DNA from 3 places in the Janthinobacterium sp. 75 genome. Region 1 is predicted to be linked to each of the others. Evidence: predicted binding sites of a transcription regulator. Region 1 holds the regulator's gene; each other region holds the start of a gene.

Region 1 (7,860 bases):
GGCCTGGTAATCGTGCTGACCACCGTCATCTTGTGTGGCATGACTTCCATACCACAGCAGTCATTCTGGAAAAATGCGCTGCTCAGCCCGCTCGCGGAACAGGGCGCGCGTGCCATCAAGCCTTATCTGCCTGCCGCATACGCGCAGCATGTGAAATTTTGAATTTTTTTAAAATCAGTAGCACAGTTTAGGAGCACACCATGTGTGGCATCGTCGGCGTCGTTTCCCATCAACCTGTCAATCAATTGCTCTATGATGCATTGTTGCTCTTGCAACATCGCGGTCAGGACGCGGCAGGGATTGCGACCAATCACAGCAGTATGTTTTCCATGCACAAAGCCAATGGCCTCGTGCGTGACGTCTTCCGTACGCGCAACATGCGTTCGCTGCAAGGCACGACGGGCATCGGCCATTGCCGTTACCCGACGGCCGGTTCGTCGAGCGAAGAGGAAGCACAACCGTTTTATGTGAATGCGCCGTTCGGCATCACCCTGGCGCACAATGGCAACCTGACCAACTGGGAACAGTTGAAACAGGAAATGTTCAAGAACGACCGCCGCCATATCAATACCGATTCCGATTCGGAAGTGCTGCTCAATGTGCTGGCGCATGAAATCCAGGAAGCGACAACGGGCCTGAACCTGGACCCGGAAGCCATCTTCAAGGCTATCACCGTGCTGAACCGCCGCGTCAAGGGCGGCTATGCTGCAGTGGCGCAAATTGCTGGCGTGGGCTTGCTGGCCTTCCGCGACCCGCACGGCATCCGTCCTTTGTGCCTGGGCATTAATGAAACGGAGCAAGGCCCCGAATACCTGATCGCCTCCGAATCCGTGGCCCTGGAAGGCATGGGCTTCCGCTTCGTGCGCGACATCGGTCCCGGCGAAGCCGTCTTCATCGATGCCGACAAGAAATTGCACAGCGCCCAGTGCGCCGACAACGCCAGCCTGAATCCGTGCGTGTTCGAATTCGTCTACCTGGCCCGTCCCGACTCCGTCATCGACGGCGCCTCGGTGTACGCCACGCGCCTGAAAATGGGTGAATACCTGGCTGAAAAGATCCGTGCCGAATTGCCTGACGTGCATATCGACGTGGTCATGCCGATTCCCGATTCCTCGCGTCCGGCCGCCATCCAGCTGGCCCTGGCGCTGAACCTGGAATACCGCGAAGGCTTCATCAAGAACCGCTACATCGGCCGCACCTTCATCATGCCGGGCCAGGCGGCGCGCAAGAAATCCGTGCGCCAGAAGCTCAACGCGATTCCTTCCGAATTCAAGGATAAAGTGGTGTTGCTGGTCGACGACTCCATCGTGCGTGGCACCACCAGCCGGGAAATCGTGCAGATGGCGCGCGAAGCGGGCGCGACGAAGGTCATCTTCGCCTCGGCCGCGCCACCGGTGATCTACCCGAACGTGTATGGCATCGACATGCCGACGCGCGACGAATTGATCGCCTATGGCCGCACGACGGAAGAAGTGTGCCGCGAAATCACGGCCGACTACCTGGTGTACCAGGATATCGGCGCGTTGAAGCAGGCGATTGCCGACGTCAACCCGGCACTGACGAACTTCGAGGCGTCGTGCTTCGATGGCGTGTATGTGACGGGCGACGTGTCGCAGGAATACCTGGACCGCCTGGAATATGCGCGCCACCATCCGAAGGCGGCAGCGCCGGAAGATACGCCACGTTCCCAGTTGAACCTGAACCTCGCCACCACCGAAGGGTGATGTGGAGCCCGGCTATGGCCGGGCTTTTTTTTATCTGATATTTCTCGCAGCCTTGCGCGCCACTTGATCATGAGCAACAACAAAAACTACGGCTTTACCACCACCATCCTGCATAACGACCGCCGCAAGGGCATCGAGCACGGCTCGCTGCACAAGCCTGTGCATACCTCCGTCGCCTTTGGTTACGCCGATGCACGCCAGCTGGCGTCCGTGTTCCAGGGCAAGGAGCCGGGCTTTCGCTACGGCCGCCAGGGTAACCCGACGGTGTCCGCGCTGGAAGACAAGGTCAACAAGATGGAAGATGGCGTGGCGACGCTGTGCTTCGCCACCGGCATGGGCGCCATTGGCGCCGTGGTGCAATCCTTGCTGCGCGCGGGCGACCATGTGGTGTCGTCGGCTTTTCTGTTTGGTAATACCAACAGCCTGTGGCAAACGGTGACGGGGCAGGGCATCGCCGTGTCCTTCGTCGATGCCACGGACGTGGCCAATGTGGCCGCCGCCATCACGCCGCAAACGCGGATTGTTTTCGTGGAAACCATCGCCAATCCGCGCACGCAGATCGCCGACCTGGCGAAGATCGGCGCGCTGTGCAAGGAGCGTGGCATCTTGTACATCGTCGATAATACGATGACCACGCCCTACCTGTTCCGCCCGAAAGCGGTGGGCGCGGGCCTGGTGGTCAATGCGCTGACGAAATCGATTGGCGGCCACGGCAATGCCCTGGGCGGCAGCTTGACGGACACGGGCGTATTCGACTGGACGCAGTACCCGAACATTTTCGATAATTATAAAAAGGCGGCGCCGGCGCAGTGGGGCATCGCGCAAATCCGCGCCAAGGCCTTGCGCGATTTCGGTGCCTCGCTGGGTCCGGAGGCGGCGCACCATATCGCCGTCGGCGCGGAAACCATGGCCTTGCGCATGGACCGTACCTGCTCGAACGCCCTGGCGCTGGCCACCATGTTGCAAGCGGACCCGCGCGTGGCGGCAGTGCATTACCCAGGCTTGTCCTCGCACCCGCAGCACGCGCTGGCGACGGACTTGTTCCGCAGCTATGGTTCGCTGTTCAGCTTTGAATTAAAAGATGGCATCGATTGCTTCGATTTCCTGAATCGCCTGAATCTGGCGATTCCGGCTAGCAACCTGGGTGACACGCGCACCCTGGTCATTCCCGTCGCCCACACGATCTTCTATGAGATGGGAGCCGAGCGCCGCGCTAGCATGGGCATCGCCGAATCGCTGATCCGCGTATCCGTCGGGATCGAGGATGAGGCCGATCTGCTGGAAGACTTCCGTGGTGCGCTGGAGGGCTGAGAGCGGTGTCGGTGATTAGGCCATGTGCCAGTTTTGAGGCAAACTGAAAACTGGGGTCAGACCCGGCAGGTCTGACCCCGGCACGCAACTTAATGCCAGCTGCGCATCAGACCTACGGCCAGGCCTTCCAAGGCGAACTCATCTTCCGGCGATACGGTAATCACCTTGAAATCGGGGTTTTCCGGCAGCAGTTCGATGACGGAGCCCGTTTTCTTGTAGCGCTTGACGGTGACTTCGTCGCCGATGCGGGCCACGACGATCTGGCCGTTCTTGGCACTGTCGACCTTTTTGACGGCCAGTAAATCGCCATCCATGATGCCGGCGTCGCGCATGGACCAGCCGCGCACCTTCAGCAGGAAATCAGGCTTGGCCGAGAACAGGGCGGGGTCGACGTTGTAGCTCGCTTCCAGGTTTTCCTGCGCCAGGATGGGCGAACCGGCGGCTACTCGGCCGATCAGGGGCAGCGACATCAGCAGGGCTGCCGGCACTTTCGATGCCAGCGCATCGGCGGCCGCGCTCGCCGCCGCACCGATCAGGCGGATGCCGCGCGAGGTGCCGGGCGAAATCTCGATCGCGCCCTTGCGGGCCAGGGCCTGCAAATGTTCTTCGGCCGCATTGGCCGATTTGAAACCCAGTTCATTGGCGATTTCGGCACGGGTTGGGGGAAAGCCCGTGTTTTCAATCGCATCCTTGATCAGGTTCAGGATTTGTTCTTGTCGTGCTGTCAGCTTGATCATGAGCGGTGGGTGCATACTAAAATGCTGTCTATATGAACAGTCTGTATTTTTGTACAGTATCGTCCACTATGCAAGGGGATTTCCGTCTTTTCGGCGAATTTGGCAAGAAATACTTGTCCACAGGCGGAAAGCACGGTGGCGCACGGGCTTTTCGGGCGCTTGTGGAAGGAATGATTGAAACGTTTGCAAAAGGCGGTTATAATCTTCGGCTGACCTTCCCACACCCGTCTTGACGCCGGGGTGGGCGATTATCAATCCGACCTGAAGGAGTTTGCATGCGTCATTATGAAATAGTCTTTATCGTCCATCCGGACCAAAGCGAGCAAGTGCCCGCGATGATCGAACGCTACAAAGCCAGCGTAACCACCCGCGGCGGTTCGGTTCACCGCGTGGAAGATTGGGGCCGCCGTCAAATGGCTTACTCGATCCAAAAGCTGCCTAAAGCACACTACATCTGCCTGAACATCGAATGCGACAACGAGACCCTGGTCGAGTTGGAAACAGCATTCAAATTCAATGATGCCGTGTTGCGTCACCTGACCGTTAAAATGAAGAAAGCTGAAACAGCTCCTTCGCCGATGATGAAATCGGTACAACGCGAAGACGCGGCCAAAAGCCACCGCACCGAAGCACCAGCAGCCGCTCCAGCCGCAGCAGCAGCTTAATTCTTGACCAGGATCGTGCGCTGAACCAGCTACAAGTAACCGCCATCATTGCCGAGCGCGAAATATTGCGCTACACCCCGGCAGGGTTGCCGATTGTGAATGCAGTATTGCAGCACAGTTCGCAGCAGATGGAAGCAGGAATTGCCCGTTTGACCGAGTTTGATGTTGCCGCGCTAGCCGCTGGTGAAATATCAGGCCGGTTCAGCCAGGCAAGCTTGGGCGGGGTCTATCAGTTCACGGGTTTCCTGGCCAGGAAGAGCCGCAACAGCAAGAGTTTGGTGTTTCACATCATTGATTTTAGTGCAGTCACCCCGACTAGCGCATTTTAGATACAGGAGCCTGACATGGCATTCGGTAAAAAGTTCGACAAAAATAAGCTCAAGCTTAAAGAAAAACGCAAACAGCAAAACCCGTTGTTCAAACGCAAGAAGTTCTGCCGCTTCACCGCAGCTCACGTTGAGCAAGTCGACTACAAAGACGTCGACACGCTGAAAGACTTCGTCCAAGAAAACGGCAAGATCATGCCAGCACGCCTGACCGGTACCAAAGCGCACTACCAGCGCCAAGTTGACACCGCAATCAAGCGCGCTCGCTTCCTCGCGCTGCTGCCATACACCGATCTGCACCACGCTTAATCGGTCAGATATTCCTGGAGAAGAACTATGCAAATCATTCTGTTAGAAAAAGTTGTTAACGTCGGTAACCTCGGCGAAGTCGTCAAAGTCAAAGACGGTTACGCACGTAACTTCCTGATCCCGCAACGCCTGGCACGTCGTGCCACGGCAACCGCTGTGGCTGAATTCGAAGTCAAGCGCGCCGAACTGGAAAAAGCTGCTGCCGCCAAACTGGCCGCATCGCAAGCCCAGGGCGAAAAACTGAGCGGCCTGACCGTTCAAGTTGCTCAAAAAGCTGGTGTTGATGGCCGTCTGTTCGGTTCCGTCACCAACTTCGACATCGCTGAAGCGCTGACCAAGCAAGGTTTTGCTGTTGAAAAAGCACAAATCCGCATGCCTACCGGCCCGCTGAAGATCGTTGGCGAGCACAACGTTTCGGTTGCTCTGCACACCGACGTGGTCGTGGAAGTTGTTATCGCTGTCGTTCCAGACGCGAACGCGTAATCGTCTGCGGGCCTGGCCCGCAAGCGTTGCCGCACGATGAAAAGCCGGGTTCGCCCGGCTTTTTTGTGGCCTTTTTTTCGCTCAATTTCAGCCCTTTATTTTTGCCAGCACGCCGAAGCGGGTATAATTCGCGCCATGAACGCCCCCTCTGATCCGCAACTGGATTCCCTCCGTATTCCGCCGCATTCGATCGAAGCAGAACAATCCGTTATCGGTGGTCTGCTGCGCGACAATGCAGCATATGACCGCATCGCCGACTTCATGCATGCGGAGGATTTCTATCGCTATGACCATCGCATCATCTTCGAGCAAATCGTCAAGATGGTTAACGCTTCCAAGCCAGCCGATGTCATTACTGTTTTTGAAACCCTGACCCAGCTCGGCAAGGCCGATGACGTGGGCGGACTCGCTTACCTGAACGCCATGGCGCAAAACACGCCATCGGCCGCGAACATCCGGCGCTATGCCGAGATCGTGCGCGACCGCGGCGTGCTGCGCAAACTCATCACCGTCGCCGACGATATCTCCGGCACGGCCTTCAGCCCGCAAGGCAAGGAAGTCAAGCAGATGCTTGACGAGGCCGAGTCGAAGATTTTCGCCATCGCCGAAGAAGGCGCGCGCGGCGCCCAGGGCTGGACCGCGATCCAGCCCCTGCTGACGCAAGTAGTCGAGCGCATCGACGAACTGTACAGCCGCGACAATCAGAGTGAAATCACGGGCGTGCCCACTGGTTTCATCGACCTCGACCGCATGACATCCGGTCTGCAGCCGGGCGACCTGGTGATCGTGGCGGGTCGTCCTTCGATGGGCAAGACGGCGTTTTCCGTCAACATCGGCGAAAATGTGGCCATCGACAGCGGCTTGCCCGTGGCCGTGTTCTCGATGGAGATGGGCGGCGCCCAGCTGGCCATGCGTATGCTCGGCTCCGTCGGGCAGCTCGACCAGCACCGTCTGCGCACGGGCCGCTTGAACGACGAAGACTGGCCGCGCCTGACGAATGCGATTCAAAAGATGAACGACGCGCAGTTGTACATCGATGAAACGCCGGCCTTGAATTCCATCGAATTGCGCGCCCGCTCGCGCCGTTTGTCGCGTCAATGCGGCAAGCTGGGCCTGATCATCGTCGATTACTTGCAGCTGATGTCGGCCAATACGCCGGGCGACAACCGCGCCACGGAGATTTCCGAGATTTCACGGGGCTTGAAAGGCCTGGCGAAAGAACTCGGTTGCCCCGTGATCGCGCTGTCCCAGCTGAACCGCTCGCTGGAACAACGCCCGAACAAGCGTCCCGTCATGTCGGACTTGCGCGAATCGGGCGCTATTGAGCAGGATGCCGACGTGATCCTGTTCATTTATCGTGACGAAGTGTATAACCCCGACTCGCCAGACAAGGGAACGGCCGAAATCATCATCGGTAAACAACGTAACGGTCCAATCGGCAGCATCCGCCTCACCTTCATGGGGCAGTACACCAAATTTGGCAATTACAGTGGTGGCCTGGCGCTTTACCAAGGCGACTAAGACTCAGCAGCACTGGCAATTCCATTGGCCGCCCCCGACAACGGGGCGGCTTTCTGTAGTAAATAACACGACTCAATGCTTAACGGAGAATGACATGTTTGGACGCTTGATGCCCACTGAGGGCAAGTTTTTTGAATTGTTTAACCAGCACGCGGAACTGTGCGTCAAGGGCGCCAAAGAAATGCTCGGCCTGATGACCAATTTCGATGACCTGGAAAACCGCGTGCATGCGATCGAAAGCATCGAGAAACAGGCGGACAAAGTCACTTACGCCACCGTCGAAATGCTGCACAAGACCTTCATCACGCCGATCGACCGTGACGACATCCATCAGCTGATCACGCGCCAGGACGACATCCTCGACCTGCTGGAAGACGCGGCGCAGACCGTCTCGCTGTACGACCTGAAAGCCGTCACACCGGAAGCCAAGCGCCTGGCCGAACTGGTGCTGGCCTGTACCGAGAAGGTGCGCGACGCCGTCGCCATGCTGCATAACATGGACAACTCGCGCAAGATCGTCGCCATCTGCGAAGAGATCGACCGCCTGGAATCGGATGCCGATCACGTGATGCGCGCCGCCATGTCCAAGCTGTTCCGCGATGAACCGGACGTGCGCAACCTGATCAAGCTGAAAGCGATCTACGAAATTCTGGAAACCGTGACCGACCGTTGCGAAGATGTGTCCAATATTATCGAAGGCATCATCGTCGAAAACGCGTAAGCGTTGGGCATGTCCTGAACCAGAATCAGAAAAGAAACTACAATGACCATACAAATCAGCATC
Region 2 (7,860 bases), 1.3 Mb from region 1:
GAATACAAATATGAGCAAACGCCATCGAACGGCGCGACCAGCGACACGATCTACAACTTCAACACCTCGGCACGCTACGACCTGAGCCGCGAAACCTATGGTGTGTTTGCCGAATTGCTGGCACCTGTCACCAAAACGATCGAAGTGAGCCTGGCCGGCCGTTACGACACCATCACCAAGATCGACAACGGTGTTGTGAACAAGTCCATCGGTAAAGACCAAAGCGCCAGCACCTACAAAGTGACGGCACGCTGGCAGCCAGTCCAGCAATTGCTGGTACGTGGTTCGTACGGCACGGGCTTCAAGGCGCCGAGCATGCTGGACATTGGCCAGCCACTGGTCAACAACGGCTTCACCGCCAAACCATGGGATTGCCCATTCCCAGGCAGCGATCTGTGCCGCGGCAAAGCCCAGCAATACAATCAGTTGGCAGGCGGTAACGAAAACCTGAAACCGGAAAAATCGAAGCAGTACACCGTTGGTTTCCGTATCGAACCTAGCTCGGCATTCTCGTTCGGCGCCGATCTGTGGGATGTGAAGATCACCGACGCGGTGTCGGCAGTAAGCGAAACCCAGGCCTTCGGCAATCCAGCGCTGTACAAGGATCTGTTCGGCGCCTATACCGAGCCATCGACCGGCAATACCTACTTTGCGTTCAAGTCGCTGTCGATGAACATCGGCCAGACGCATAACCGTGGTATCGACTGGGACATGACCGGTCGCCACCGCTTTGACTTCGGTAACTTCACGGCCAACCTGAGCGGTACCCATATGCTCAAGGCTGACTACACCGTGCCAGGCACCAAGAATCAGTGGACCACCAACATGAACTACTTCGGTATCACCGATGCAGTCACGTTCCGCAACCTGATCAAGCTGAACATGAGCCTGGAATCGGGCAAGCTGACCAGCAGCATGGTTGTCAGCTATCGTAACGGCTACACCGATGCAGCTGCTTCGGTACTGAACGTCGATACCAAGAAACTGGAAACTATCCGCCTGGAAGTTCCGTCGTACACCACCGTCGATCTGCAAGGCCGCTATGCCTTCAGCTCGGCGTTGACGCTGCGCGCTGGTATCAAGAACCTGTTTGACCGTGAACCGCCGCTGTCGCTGCGCGCTTCGTCGGGCCACCAGGTTGGTTTCGATCCACGCTACGCCGATCCAATGATGCGTTCGGTCTACTTCACCGGTAGCTACAAGTTCTAATGTGACGTTTTAAATTAGGCTTAGTAAAAGCGCCTTGCACCTCACCGTGCAAGGCGCTTTTTTTATACGTCAGCAAAGGACGCTGGCGAAAAAAAAGGAGCCGAAGCTCCTTTTTCGTACCGGCACGACAACGCTTACGCGGTCGCCTCGCCGCCCAATGCTTCGACCACATCGGCCATCAGCTTGCTCAGCTCGCCCGTCATCAGCATCACGTCGCCGTCGAAACGCTCTTCGTCGTTCTTCGTGCTCGATTCCGTTTCCTTGATCACGTCCAGCGGCTTGACGCTCTTGATGGCCAAGGACTCCGTCAGCACGAACGAGATCTTGTCGTTCCACGTCATGGCCAGGCGCGTGCACTGCTTGCCGGCCGCGATGTGGCGGCGCACGTCGTCCGCTTCCAGCGTGTGGCGCACGTAGCGCACGGTGGCCTTGCTCTCGCCCGTGGCGCGCAATTCCGTATCCATGTCGACCGTGAAGCCGGCAGGCGCATCGTCGGCCTGCAGCCACTCCGTCATCACCGCCACCGGCGAGCGCTGTACGCGCAAGCTTTCCAGCGGCAGTTTGTCGACGGCTTTCAGCAGCAGCTTGATGACTTCATCGGCTTTTGCCGGGCTGGCGGCATCGACCACCAGCCAGCCATTGACGGGGTCGATCCACGTCCAGACATTGCTGCGGATGCTGAAGGCGCGCGGCAGCAATTCGTCGGCCACGCGTTCCTTCAATTCTTTCATGGCTTTCTTGCCAGGCGCAAAGCCTTGTGCTTCTTCCATCTCGGCAGCGCGGGCCTTGGCCACCTGGTTGATGACGGTCGCTGGCAGCAGTTTCTTTTCCGTGCCCAGCAAGATCAACATTTGTTTGTTGACAACATGGACCAGACCACCATTCGGGCGTGGCGTATCCCAGCCCTGGCGCATCAGATCCATGCTGGTCGCCGGCGTAAATTTGTTCGAGGACAAGGCCTCTTCCAGTTGTTCTGGCGTATAAGCCCATGGTGCGGGCAGGCGGTAAATCTGAAGATTCTTGAACCACATAGTTTTTGTCTTCCGTTTGTTTCAGTAGTGCCAGGGGAACGCCATTCTACACTTTCGACACGGGAATGCCGTCAAAAGCGCGGACTGGCACGATGCTTGTAATCCATGGGGAATGCCGCTACAGGGCGGGAAACAGCTCCGCCTGGGCTGGCGCCTGCCGCGTCACGACGGCCGGATCGGACAAGGTCGAGATGCGCACGCCCAGCAGGCGGATTTTCTTTTCAAATGGCACGCGCCGCAAGCAATCGCGGCTGGCGCGCAGGATGGCGGCGGCGTCCGCCGTGGCGCTGGGCAAGGTGATGTCGCGCGTGACGGTGCTGAAATCCTCGAAGCGCAGCTTGATGCCCACCGTGCGCCCCGCCAGCGACTGCTTGTCGAGGTCGCCCGCCACGCGCGTACACAGGCTTTCCAGCTTTTCCGACAGGGTGGCGCGGTCGCGCACCACTTGCAAGTCGCGCTCGAACGTCGTTTCGCGGCTGACGGACTTGGTTTCCCGGCTCGTCTGCACGGGGCGCTCGTCGATGCCCAGCGCCGCCTGGCGCAGCCAGCCCGTGTACAGGTCGCCGAACTGCGTACGCAGCATGGTGAGATCGGCTCGTGCCAGTTCGCCGATGGTAATAATTCCCAAGGCTTCCAGCTTGGCCGTGGCCTTCGGGCCGATGCCGTTGATCTTTTTTGCCGGCAAGGGCCATACGCGTGTTTCGACATCCTCGGGATGCAGGATGGTGAGGCCGTCGGGCTTTTCCAGGTCGGAACAGATTTTTGCCAGCAATTTGTTGGGCGCCAGGCCGACCGAGCACGACAGGCCCGTCGCTTCGAACACGGCCGTCTTCAGGCGCGCTGCCATGGCGGGCGCCTGCTCGCCATGTTCGGTGAGATCGATATAAATTTCATCGATGCCCACGTTCTGGATGATGGGACACAGATGGGCCACGGCTTGCTTGAAGCGGGCCGAATACTCGCGGTAGGCCTCGAAATCGGCTGGCAGCAGAATACTATCGGGCGCCAGCCTGGCGGCCTTCATGATGCCCATGGCGGAAAACACGCCGAACGCGCGCGCCGCATAGGTGGAGGTGGTGACGACGCCGCGCCCCACGTAGTCGCGCATGCGCGCAAACTGCCGCGTGCCATCCTCCTGCAGCACGGGTTGCTGCAGCCGGCCGCCGCCGATGACGACGGCTTCGCCGCGCAGTTCCGGATACTTCAACAGTTCGACGGAGGCAAAGAAGGCATCCATGTCCAGGTGGGCAATCCAGCGGCGGGCTTCAGGCAAGGTAGGAGCAGATGTGGTCAAGGACACCTCGCGGCAGGATGCAGATGAATACTGTAATTATATACAGTATCGCTGGAAATCCCCACGGATGCAAGTTGAAACGCATGAGCACGGCGGTTGCTTTTCTCAATGGCAAGATTACAATCCTGACATAACTATTCAAAGGAGCCGCCTTGTCTATAGCACATCAAGCTTTGCGCCATCTGGCCGTCTGCTCATCCATCGTGCTGTCCACGCTGGCGCCATCCGCGCTCGCCGCCGATGCCGCCGCCATTGCACCTGTCGCCGCCAAGACAGCCTGGCAGGAAACGCGCCACGGCACGGTCGTCACGGACGACTACCGCTGGCTGCAAAAGAAGACCGATCCTGCCGTCATCGACTACCTGAATGCGGAAAACGCCTACACGGCCGCCGTCACGGCCCCGATCCAGCCGCTCGCCGACAAAGTGTATGCGGAAGTCAAAGGCCGCATGCAGGAAGTGGACCTGTCCGTGCCTGCGCGCCAGGGTAACTTTTACTATTACACGCGTACGGAAGCGGGCAAGCAATACCCGCTTCACTGCCGCCGCCCTGTCGGCGCGAATGGCGCCTACGATGCCCAGGCGGCCGAAGAAGTCCTGCTGGACCAGAATCAATTGGCCGAAGGCCACAAATTCTTTGCCGTGCGCGCATTTTCAATCAGCCCGAATGAGCAATTGCTGGCCTACACCACCGACACGACTGGTTTCCGCCAGTACGAGCTGCATGTCAAGGATTTGAAGACGGGCAAGTTGCTGCCTGATACCATGCCACGCGTGACATCGCTGGCCTGGGCGGCGGATAACGCCACCCTGATGCTGGCCCAGGAAGACACCACCACCAAGCGCTCGGACCGCCTGTTCCGCCTGGCTCTGGGCGGCACACCACAGCAGGTCTACCACGAGCCAGTGGAGCAGTTCGCCATCAATGTGGGCCGCACGCACGACAAACGCTACTTTTTGCTGACCTCGGGCAGCACGGATACCAGCGAAGTGCTGCTGTTGCCAACCAACAAGCCGGAAGGCAGTTTCCAGAGCGTGCTCAAGCGTGAAAAGGGCCACCGCTACGGCGTCGAACACCGCGACGGACAGCTATACATTCTCACCAACAAGGATGCAAAGAATTTCCGCGTCGTCAGCGCACCGCTGTCTGCGCCGCAGCCGAAGAACTGGAAACCCGTCGTGCCGCACAGCAAGGACGCCGTAATCCAATCCATCGACGTGTTCCAGGGCTACCTGGTGGTGATGGAAAAGGCCCGCGCCCTGAACCGCGCGCGCATCTATGATTTTGCGCAAAAGAACTGGAAAACCGTGCAGTTCGACGATCCCGTCTACCTGGCCACGGCGGCCGGTACGCCCGAATTTAACGCCACGCAATTTCGCATGTCTTACCAGTCGCCCGTCACGCCACCCACGGTGATTGACGTCAGCATGAAAGATGGCAAGCGCACGGTGCTGAAACAACAGGAAATTGTCGGAGGCTTTGACGGTAGCCGCTACACCACGCAGCGCCTGTGGGTAACAGCGCGCGATGGCGTGCAAGTGCCGCTGTGGATTGTCTACAAGAAAGGCGTCAAGCTCGACGGTTCAGCGCCGCTGCTGCTGTACTCGTATGGCTCGTATGGCATCTCGACGGAAGCCAGCTTTGGCCTCGCCCGTCTCAGCCTGCTGGACCGGGGCGTCATCTATGCCCAGGCGCATATCCGCGGCGGTACCGACATGGGCGAAGCCTGGCATGAAGACGGCATGCTGATGAAGAAGAAAAATACCTTCAATGACTTCATCGACAGCGCCGACTACCTGGTGCGCGAAAAATGGACGAGTCCGAACCGCCTCATCATCCAGGGCGGCAGCGCGGGCGGCCTCCTGATGGGCGCCGTCGTCAACATGCGTCCCGATCTGTTCCACGCCGTGCACGCGGCCGTACCGTTCGTCGATGTAATGAACACCATGATGGACGCCAGCCTGCCCCTGACGACTGGGGAGTACCTGGAATGGGGCGACCCGAACCAGAAGGCGGCCTATGACTACATGCTCAGCTACTCGCCGTACGACAACATTACGCGCAAAAATTATCCAGCCATGCTGGTGACGACGGGCCTGAATGACAGCCAGGTGATGTACTGGGAACCGGCCAAGTATGTGGCCAAGCTGCGCGCGTATAAGACGGACAGCAATCCCCTGCTGCTGAAAACAAATATGGGCGCCGGCCATGGCGGTGCTTCGGGCCGCTACAACGCCATCCAGGAAAGTGCATTCAATATGGCGTGGATGCTGTCGCAGTGGGGTATTACCCAATAATGTGAAAAAAGCGCTTGCAGAAGGATTTTAGCCATCCTATAATAGCGCCTCTTCCAGACGTGGTGACAAACGTCAGGATGGTTTTCTGAGACAAGCAACGGGTGCTTAGCTCAGTTGGTAGAGCGGCGCCCTTACAAGGCGTAGGTCGGGAGTTCGAGCCTCTCAGCACCCACCAAATCAGAAAACTGTCCAGTGCTTCATGGATCAGCAATACAGATCATACGAGCTTGGAGTGGTAGTTCAGTTGGTTAGAATACCGGCCTGTCACGTCGGGGGTCGCGGGTTCGAGTCCCGTCCGCTCCGCCAATAAAAGAAAAGCCCTTTGGTTCTCTGAACCGAAGGGCTTTTCCCATTTCAGAAGCAAAAAACACGTCAGTACTCCCTTCCTTGAATATTTTTGCACTTTTCAGCAAAAAAACTGCTTTTAGCCCTCAAGAATAGTTGCACAAGCGGGAAAGCACCCCCTATAATAGTGCCTCTTCCAGACGTGGTGACAAACGTCGGGATAGTTTTCTGGGTATGCGGGTGCTTAGCTCAGTTGGTAGAGCGGCGCCCTTACAAGGCGTAGGTCGGGAGTTCGAGCCTCTCAGCACCCACCACCAATACAGAAAATTATCCAGTGCTTCATGGATCAGCAACACAGATCATACGAGCTTGGAGTGGTAGTTCAGTTGGTTAGAATACCGGCCTGTCACGTCGGGGGTCGCGGGTTCGAGTCCCGTCCGCTCCGCCAATAAAAGAAAAGCCCTTTGGTTCTCTGAACCGAAGGGCTTTTCCCATTGTGGGATCAGAATCTCAACACCGCCAACGTCAACCTCAAAGCTAACTTATCCGGGGGTCTGACCCCGGCTGTTAGAATCAGCGCTACCCTGACTTCGCCCCCGCCCGCATGCGCTTGCCCCGTAGTACTCCTGCCTATATCGCCCTGCGCCTGCGCCTGGCCCATCATGCTTTGCTGCAATTTGCCGCCAGCCTGAGGAGTTCCATGGAGATCTTCTTTTTCCTGGCCGGACCGGTCTTGCTGGGTCTGCTCAGCGTCATCGCCCTGCCTGGCTTTCTCGCCGTGAGCTTGCCCTGGCCCACCGCCCTGGCTGTCGTGAGCGCGCAAGTCCTGCTGACCTCCCTGCCCGCCTGGCTGCTGCGCAAACGGCTGTTGCCTGCTCCCATCGCCGCCTGGCTGCGCCAGCTGCCCTTGCCGACGCGCTTGCGCTGGCAAGCCGACGTGGCCGTGGCCGGTTTGCTGATGCTGCCGCTGGGCCTCGCCTATGCCGTCTCGACCACCATCTGGCTGCTGCAGTCGCCACCCTGGCTGCGCCCGATTGTCGCGCCCGGCATTGCCGCCACCATCTCCGCCTGGCTGCTGGCCTGGCTGCTGACGACGCTCATCGTGGCGCAGCGCCTGCGCGCGCCACGCCCCGCACAAAGGGCGCGCCCACCCACCATGACCGCCTATGTGCCGCACCGGCCCCGCTGGCGCACCGTGTTCCTGTGGCACCAGTTGTTCTGGCTACCGTTCTGGCGCAACGACAATGTAATTGGCATCCAGCAAAGCGTGCTGCTGGCCACGGCTGGCGCCAGCATGCTGGCCTGGTTGCTGCGCCCGCCCCTCGTGCCCGCGCCACTGTTGGGTTTGCTGGCCAGCGCCAGCCTGATCATTGTGACGGACCGCGGCGACAAGACCGTGCGCGAGCAGATCGGCTTGCTGCAACCCTCGCTGAACGCCTGGCCCCTGGCCAGCACCGCCCTGACGCGCCTGGCCTGCGCCGCCAGCCTGCTACCGCCGTTTGCCGTGCTGCTGGCAGGCGCTGTCTTGCTGTACAACCTTCACCCCGCCGCCTTGCAGCAGCGCGTCACCAGCATGTATGCCCTCACCGCCAGCGCGGCCCTGCTGGCCATCGTCGGCCTGCCCCGCCTGACGGCGCGCGGACGCGTCGTCGTCGTCGTGCTATCCATCCTTGCCTTGAGCGCCATTGGGAGCGAATTATGGAATTGAATGCCACTTCTCCCACCCTGCACATCGAACACCTCG
Region 3 (7,860 bases), 130 kb from region 1:
CACATGGCCGTGCGCGCCGGGAAAATCTTGCCGGGTGGATTTCATTGTCTCAGATCAAAGCTGCCGCGCAGCGCGGCCGATGGCGCATTGTAGCGCTGCCCGGCCGCCGCAGTTGGCCAACCTTAATCGCGCTTCGGTATGTCCAGGCCCTTGATGACGGCAGGCCGGGCCAGGAACGCTTGCAGCGCGCGCTGCACATTCGGAAAGTTGTCGAAGCCGACGAGGTCGCCAGCGCCATAGAAACCCACGAGGCAGCGCACCCACGGGAAGATGGCGATGTCGGCAATCGTGTACTGCCCGCCCATGATCCAGTCGCGGCCCTGCAGGCGCTGCTCGAGTACGCCCAATAGCCGCCTGGCCTCGCCGAGATAGCGCTCCAGCGGACGTTTGTCTTCATAGTCCTTGCCGGCGAACTTGTGGAAAAAGCCCACCTGGCCAAACATGGGGCCGATACCGCCCATCTGGAACATCAGCCATTGGATGGTTTCGTAGCGCAAGCCCGCGTCCTGCGGCAGGAACTTGCCCGTCTTTTCGGCCAGGTACAACAGGATGGCGCCCGATTCGAACAGGGCCAGCGGCTTGCCGGCGGGACCGTGCGGGTCGAGGATGGCGGGAATCTTGTTGTTCGGATTGAGGGACAGGAATGCGGGCGACATCTGGTCGTTCTGCTCGAAGCTGACCAGGTGCGGCTCGTAAGCCAGGCCCAGTTCTTCCAGCAGGATGGAAACCTTGATGCCGTTCGGCGTGGGCAGAGAATACAGTTGCAGGCGCTCGGGATACCGGGCAGGCCATTTCTGGGTGATGGGAAAGTCGGAGAGTTGGGACATGGAAATCCTAATTGAGGTGTGCGACACGGCGCAAGAAAGCAAGTATAGCCAAGCATGGCAATGTGCGTTGCTTGGCCAGCACGTCCTGCCACCAGCAAGACCATGGGCTAACTGCGTGTAAGCGTGGATAGCGCCACTGGGCGGCCCGGAAATCGCCACGATTGGCATCACTGCTTGCGCTGGTTCAGCAGGCTCACCGCCTTGTTCAGCACAACATCCTCGCCTGCGGCCAGACTTTCTCTGGTGGCACGCACCTCGACATCGGGAAAAATACCGATACCCACGAATTCCCGCCCATCGGGATAGGTATCGCGCTTCGCGCAAATCCGCCCATGGCCGCCGCCCGGCAAATACACCAAGATGGGCTGGCCCGTACTGCCTCCGGTCGCCTCGCCTATCTTTAATCCTCTCTGCAATGTATCGAAGGAAACAAGAAAATCTTCCGCCGCCGAAAACGTTGCTGCGCCTGTCAGCACAGCCACCGGACCGTCAAAAACACGCTTCCGCGAATAATGCGCTTCACTGCCCTTTCCTCCGATGACTTTCCATACGATATCTGCACCGTCACTCCGGGAATAACCATTGTCACTCCGAACGTAACTCTTCGAAAACGGGATCGGCTGCCGGGTCAGATAACTGAGAATATCTGCACCAAACTGTGTAGAACCTCCACCATTTTTCCGGATATCGAGGACGAGCGCCTTGGCCTGCAGGATGTCAGGGAAAACCTTTTCCAATTTTCTGACGCCTTCATCACTCTCGAAATGGTCGAGGGAGAGATAGGCTATTCGCCCGGGCAACATCTTGAATATAAATGCTTCTTTTTTTTCAATATCGGCATGCCCCGACCTGGCGATGACTTCACTACGCTCCAGGCCGGACATATTGCGCAAGCCAAGCGTAATCGGCCTGTCCGCATCCCCCGCCAGGAGCTGATAACCATACGTGCGCAACTGACGATCCTGCTCCGTTGAACTGCTTACCAAGGGCAAAATGTATTGTTTCGCATAGTCCTGAACCGGTATCCCATCGATGCTGAGCACTTCATCGCCAACTGCAAGCCTGGCCTTCAGCGCAGGACTAGAAATTGCCTCTATGACTACTTTATTGTCCAGCATGGCCGTGCGCAACGGTGGCCGGGCATACAATTTCTTGCTGAGTTCTGGCGGCGCATAAATATTCGTGTGGCCATCCCGGAGCAAGGGCGCCAGTTGCGACAGCACTCGGTAATATTCTTCCGTCGTTCCGGCTGCGATCACCTTGCCCAGGTATTCCAGGTAGACCTTATTCCAGTCGAGCTCCGGCACGTTGTCGAAATAGACGAAACTTTCCCTGACCTGGTGCCAAAATTGCGAAAGCCCCGCCACCCGCTCCTCGACGCTCAAGGTGGCGGAGTAGGGATACGCCGCCTCGGATGGCCATAGCTGCCTGGGGATAGCGGCAACGGACAGTATCTTTTGCACGCGTGGATCATCTGCCATCTTTGCCAGGCCGGGCCTGTCTTTCATCACTTTCAGCAGTATCGGCGTCCAGCTTATGTCGTTGATTTCCTGCAAGGTCTTGACCGCCTTGTCTTGCTGCTTCAGTTTGCCATACGTTTCGGCCAGGTCCAGCCTCAGATTAAATCCGCAAAATTTCAGATAAATATTACCAGCCGCCAGATCACGGATCTCCGGCCTGTCAAGATACACGAGGATGGTTTCCAGCGCCTGCGCATATTTTTTCAGCGCCGCCTGGTCATCCCTGGCATTGACAATGATGTTGAAAGCGGCTTTCCGCAGAAACTGTACGTGCTCGTAGCTTGCCATGGCAGTATGCGGAGGCGGCTGATGAGCGGCATGCGCCGGATTCCGACACAACATGAGTCCCAATACCAGCAGCAATAGCAGTTTCATATTTCCCCAAAGATATCGTACCGCGCCTGGCCAGGCATCCTGCATCCATCACACAAGATGCAGGCAGGCGGTCTGGCCATAAACTGAAGAAGCATCTTACAGGAGCAGACCATGTCAATTATCTCCGTTTGTCACGGGACGCCGAGCGCAAAACAGGCAAGCATGGCGCGCAGGAACGGCTGCCCCACTCAGCCAAACAAGCCATGCAAAAACCAGCGCGGCGCGGCCTCTTCACCGCTGCCGGCGATGCGTTCGCGGTAGACCCAGTAATGGGCGTGGTCGAGGCCTTCGGCGATGAAATAATCGCGCGCCTGCGACTGGCCCCACCAGCCCGCCTCGATGCGCTCGGCGACGGACACCATTTTCAGGGGCGAGCCATAGAAGGGCCGGTGTTCGCGCATCAAGAGGGCAATGGGCTGGGCCAGCAGCCAGCCGGGACGGGGCATGCCGGGCAAGCCGGGCGGCAAGTCGGGCAGCGCGCTTTTAGCGCCGGGCTTGGCAGGCAGCGGCAGCCACTGGTTCGCCGCTTCGGGGCGGTAATCGGCGCGCGGCACTGCCTGCAAGACATTCTCGGCGCCCAGGCGCGCCACCAGCAATTCCATCAGGCGCTGGCGCTCCTGCGGCGTGCCGCCCGGCTCGGGAAACAGGCTCTCGCTAGGCGGCGCCATGGGCTGCACCTGCAGCGCTTCCAGGGTGAGACCGATCACGGGCGCCTCCAGCACCAGCTGCGCCAGGCGCTCCTTGAGCAAACGCAACAAGTGTTCGTCACGCCAGACGGCGACACCCAAAGCCAGCTCGATGACGGTGGGCGGGCGCGCCACCCTGCCCCGCTCGTGCGCCAGCAGCAGTTGTATGCGCTCGACAGCAAATTGCCGCGCGCACAGCCAGCCCGTCATCTGCTGCAGCAGGCGGCGCGCGCCGAACAGCAGCGCGTCCGCGTGCTCCACGCGGTCGAACAATTCCAGGCTCGCGCGGAACGTGGGCGGCGCTTCGATCCACAGGTACAGTTCCGTGCTGTGGCCATGCGCGTCGTCGAGCATGTCCAGCAAGGTCCTGCCGCAGCGGCGCTGCAAGCCGGGCCGCGGCAAGTGGCGCAGCTGCCCCAGGTTACGGCAGCCGATGCCCTCCAGCCAGTCCAGGTAGGGGCGCGCGGGCGGCAGCAGGGCGCACGGCAGGCGGTCGAGGCGGCGCACGAGACTGGCCATGCTTAATGTCCGGCCCCGGCGCGTACCGGCGCGCGCCAGCAGCCAGGCGCCCCGCGCCGTGGGGGCACACGACAGCTGGGCCGTGTAGCCGAGCGCGCGCAAGCTGGCCGCGATTTGCCGGCACAGGGCGCGCACACCGCCAAACAGGCGCAGGCTGGCGCCCGCGTCGACCAGCAGGGTGGCTTCTTCGCCCTGCGCCACCAGCGGCGAGTATTGCAGCAGCGCCAGCGCCACCGCTTGCAAGGCTTGCGCTTCCAGTTCGTGCGAGCGTTCATGCAGGCGTGCCTGCGGCGCCAGCATCAGCGCGCCCGCGCGGCGCATGCCCGGCCGGATGCCAGCCGCCTGCGCCAGCGGCGACAGAACCATCACTTGCTCCTGCTCCAGCACCACGCTCAGGCGGTCAGCCGACCAGCGCGGGCAAAACACTTCGAGCGGAAGCAGGGGCAGGCACAGGCCGATCCAGAGTCGCATGACGCAGCAGTAAAGAAGGAGGTTGCAGGGGCAGGAACAGGGGCGCGTCGCGCTGCGGTCCCCGGCGCTTGATGAAGCCGATCTCGATGCCGCCGGCGGCCGGGCGCACGGACAGGCGCAGCGGCGCTGGCGACGCATCCTGCGCGCCGTGCAAGGGGCGCAGCATGCAGAACAGGGTGTTACCGCCTTGCGCGGCCAGGTGCAAGCGGCGCAGGCTGTCGGCGCGCACGTGCGACTGCCAGAACAGCAAGGCGCCGCAACTGCCGCTGCGCAAGATGTTTTCCGCCGCCCACAAAGCATCCTTGCTGCTGGCGCTCTTTAGCCACAGCAGCTGCGACGACACCAGTCCCTGCGCGGCCAGGGCCAGCGCCTGCGGCGGATGGGGCGGCTGCAGCAGCACGATGGGCAAGCCCGGCAGCTGCGCCAGCGCGGGCGCCAGCAGGCGCAATTCGCCGCTGCCCGGCTGCTGCACCAGCAGATCGATGAGGCTGCCGCTGGGCCAACCGCCGCCTGGCAGCTGCGCGGACAGGGCGGCAAAGCCCGTCTCCAGGCAGCGCGTGGCGCCCTGGCCCAGCTGCGATGCACGCCATAAAGAAGGGTGCAAGGCTTCCGGCGAGGCCATCAATTCGGAATGTTGCATAATTAGATATGAAGATGAATACTGTATGTATATACAGTACTATCCGGCCCTCCTTTTGGCAAGGCTTATCTGCTTATTCTCTGTGCATCGCCGCTGCCCGGGCCGCTCCGCCATGTCCGAAAAACCCCGTTTCCGGCATCGATTGCTGTACCATAAGCACTCTCCTTACCGCCTGGCAAAGTACCAGTCGGCTCCCTCCGTCCATAAGGAAACGCATTTGACCACCATCCAAATCATCAGCGCCATCGTCTTCGGCCTTGCTCTCATCCACACCTTCGCCGCCAAATCGTTTGAAACCCTGGCGCAGCGCCACCCCCGTCATGCAGGCATGCTGCACTTGCTGGGCGAAGTGGAAGTCGTGTTCGGCTTCTGGGCCTTCATTTTGATCATCATCATGGCCTTTGTCTCGGGCGGCGAGGCGGCCATCGAGTATGCCGAATCGCGCCAGTACACGGAACCGCTGTTCGTCTTTGTCGTCATGGTGGTAGCCGCCTCGCGCCCCGTGCTCGACGCCGTGCAGCGCCTGTTGAAAAGCGTGGCGCGCGTCATGCCGCTGCGCACGGAACTGGCCCTCGTCTGGCTGGGACTGGCGCTCGTGCCCCTGACGGGCTCGATGATCACGGAACCGGCCGCCATGACCCTGGCTGCGCTGATGCTGGCGCCACAAATCTTCCGTCCGGGCATACCCGAATGGCTGAAATACGGCGCGCTGGGCGTGCTGTTCGTCAACGTGTCCATCGGCGGCACCCTGACTTCATACGCGGCACCGCCCGTGCTGATGGTAGCCACTACGTGGAACTGGGACAGCGCCTTCATGGCCAGCCATTTCGGCTGGAAAGCGGCCATCGCCGTGCTGATCAATGCCACGGGCGTGAGTATCCTGCTGCGCAAATATCTGCACAGCAACACGTCCGACATCAAGCCGAAAGCGGGTGACGTGGAAGCGCCGAAAGTGCCGCTGACCGTCAGCCTGGTGCACCTGGCCGTGCTGGCCGGCGTGGTAGCCCTGGCGCACCATCCCGTGCTGTTCTTCGGCCTGTTCCTGTTCTTCCTCGGCTTCGTGCAGGCGTATGAGCGCTATCAAAGCCCGCTGATCCTGAAAGAAGGTTTGCTGGTCGGCTTCTTCCTCGGCGGCCTGGTGGTACTGGGCGGCATGCAGCAATGGTGGCTGCAGCCCATCGTCTCCAGCCTGAAGCCGCTGGCCCTGTTCTTCGGCGCCCTGGGCTTGACGGCCATTACCGACAATGCGGCCCTCACTTACCTCGGTTCGCTGATCGTCGGCATGACGGACGAAGCGAAATACATGCTGGTGGCTGGCGCCGTGGCCGGTGGCGGCCTGACCGTCATCGCCAACGCGCCGAATCCGGCCGGCGTGGCCCTGCTGCGCCGCGGCTTCAAGGATGAGTCGATCGGCGCCGTCGGCCTGCTGGCCGGTGCCCTGCTGCCGACGGCCGTGGCCGCCCTGGCCTTCCTGGCCCTGTAAGCATGCACTGGGGCGGCTGCCGGCCGCCCCAGCTCCTCTCGGTTTCCCTCCTCAGTTTCCCTCCTCAGTTGCCTTCGTACACCAGGAAGTGCAGGCGGTCATAGAACAGGCTGTAGGCATAGTCGAACGTACCCACGCTGCGAAAACCCTTGTGCAGATACACTTGCAAGGCGTCGCTCTTTTCCCACACCGTCAGGGTGATGCGCGCACAGCCCTTGCGGCTGGCCAGGTCGCGGATTTCATGGAACATCTGCCGGAACAGGCCATGCCCCCGGTATTTCTCGTCGATGGCCAGGCTGCTGACGAAACAGTCGTCGGCGCGCGCATGCGCGAACACGAATGCGTCATAGGCATCGTCGAGCGCCTTCATGTCATCGCGGTAATACGAGACGGCGCCGCAAGCCTGGAATTCGGCCATCGTGGCGGCCGTGAAAAAGCCGATGAAACGGTCGTCCTCGTCATGCAGGCCGTGGATGTGCGTCAGGTAAGGGTCGATGTTCTGCCGCCGCTGCAATTCGACGAACTGCAGATTGAGCTTGTTTCCAAACGAACAGTATTCAAGATAACTGGTGGCAAACAGCAGTTTCGCCATGCGGTTCTTCGCCTCGTCGCCCAGCAGCTCACCTGGCACCAGCCTGAGCGGCGCATGCGACAGCAAGCCCGCCTGCGCCTCGTCGCCGGACGGGGCCGCATCGCCGACGGCCGGCATGCGGCTGCCGTGGCGGCCCACGGTGGGGCACCAGAAATTGCCGGCGGCAATATGCTGCGAACGGTGGGCCAGCAGGTAGCGGCAAAAAACGGCATTCACGCGGTCCAGTTGCGGGTCCTCCGACAGCACCGAGTAATAGTGAAAATGCTCGATGTCCGCCCGCAACTGGGCCGCATACGCCATGCGCGGCACTTCCTCGATGTCGAACACGTCGACGATGTCGGGCAGGCTCAATGGATCGTCGAGTTGCCAATCGATTTCGGCTAGCCGCGCCACGCAGCGCGCATACGCGCGACGCTCCTCGTCGCTCAAGGGGATGTGCATGTCGGTAATGATATCGTCCAGCAGCCGCATGCCTCGGATGCCGCCCGTCACCGCTTCCCGCGCGCCGTCATACAGCACGCAATAGCGCTGGTAGAACTCGGCATGGCTGAGCAGGGTCACGCCCAGGTTTTTCTTCCATTCGGCATAGAACTGACCAAACAGCTGCGCCTCGAATTGCGGGCAAGAACGGGGGATTTCCCCATCGATGCCCGCATAAGCAAGGTTCACATTGCGCTGGATCACACGCAGCGCGGCATCGTTCTTCTTGGCGATCAGCATGCCCGTTTCATCGAGGAACAGATTCAT

Evidence for each region. Region 1 encodes LexA, which represses DNA repair genes until DNA is damaged. Its sites were predicted from a motif close to ACTGTATNNNNATACAGT; they were not measured.
Region 2: the regulator LexA is predicted to act here: its motif matches at 3,564-3,581, upstream of dinB (DNA polymerase IV).
Region 3: the regulator LexA is predicted to act here: its motif matches at 5,059-5,076, upstream of imuA (translesion DNA synthesis-associated protein ImuA).

The regions. Positions count from the first base shown of each region.
Region 1 covers NZ_SORD01000001.1:2,490,393-2,498,252, forward strand. Annotated here, with positions in the region: gene C8C89_RS11320 (CvpA family protein) at 1-162, shown strand, start outside; gene purF (amidophosphoribosyltransferase) at 201-1,724, shown strand; gene C8C89_RS11330 (cystathionine gamma-synthase family protein) at 1,794-3,035, shown strand; gene lexA (transcriptional repressor LexA) at 3,125-3,772, opposite strand; gene rpsF (30S ribosomal protein S6) at 4,048-4,437, shown strand; gene priB (primosomal replication protein N) at 4,458-4,766, shown strand; gene rpsR (30S ribosomal protein S18) at 4,782-5,072, shown strand; gene rplI (50S ribosomal protein L9) at 5,100-5,555, shown strand; gene C8C89_RS11360 (replicative DNA helicase) at 5,691-7,076, shown strand; gene C8C89_RS11365 (DUF47 domain-containing protein) at 7,171-7,797, shown strand; gene C8C89_RS11370 (inorganic phosphate transporter) at 7,840-7,860, shown strand, end outside.
Region 2 covers NZ_SORD01000001.1:1,155,120-1,162,979, reverse strand. Annotated here, with positions in the region: gene C8C89_RS05420 (TonB-dependent receptor) at 1-1,209, shown strand, start outside; gene C8C89_RS05415 (recombination-associated protein RdgC) at 1,344-2,240, opposite strand; gene dinB (DNA polymerase IV) at 2,359-3,513, opposite strand; gene C8C89_RS05405 (S9 family peptidase) at 3,687-5,831, shown strand; tRNA gene C8C89_RS05400 (tRNA-Val) at 5,931-6,006, shown strand; tRNA gene C8C89_RS05395 (tRNA-Asp) at 6,061-6,137, shown strand; tRNA gene C8C89_RS05390 (tRNA-Val) at 6,355-6,430, shown strand; tRNA gene C8C89_RS05385 (tRNA-Asp) at 6,488-6,564, shown strand; gene C8C89_RS05380 (hypothetical protein) at 6,727-7,824, shown strand; gene C8C89_RS05375 (ATP-binding cassette domain-containing protein) at 7,815-7,860, shown strand, end outside.
Region 3 covers NZ_SORD01000001.1:2,355,636-2,363,495, reverse strand. Annotated here, with positions in the region: gene C8C89_RS10785 (alpha/beta fold hydrolase) at 1-45, opposite strand, end outside; gene C8C89_RS10780 (glutathione binding-like protein) at 123-827, opposite strand; gene C8C89_RS10775 (S41 family peptidase) at 995-2,722, opposite strand; gene C8C89_RS10770 (DNA polymerase Y family protein) at 2,911-4,398, opposite strand; gene imuA (translesion DNA synthesis-associated protein ImuA) at 4,328-5,038, opposite strand; gene C8C89_RS10760 (putative Na+/H+ antiporter) at 5,256-6,521, shown strand; gene C8C89_RS10755 (GNAT family N-acetyltransferase) at 6,586-7,860, opposite strand, start outside.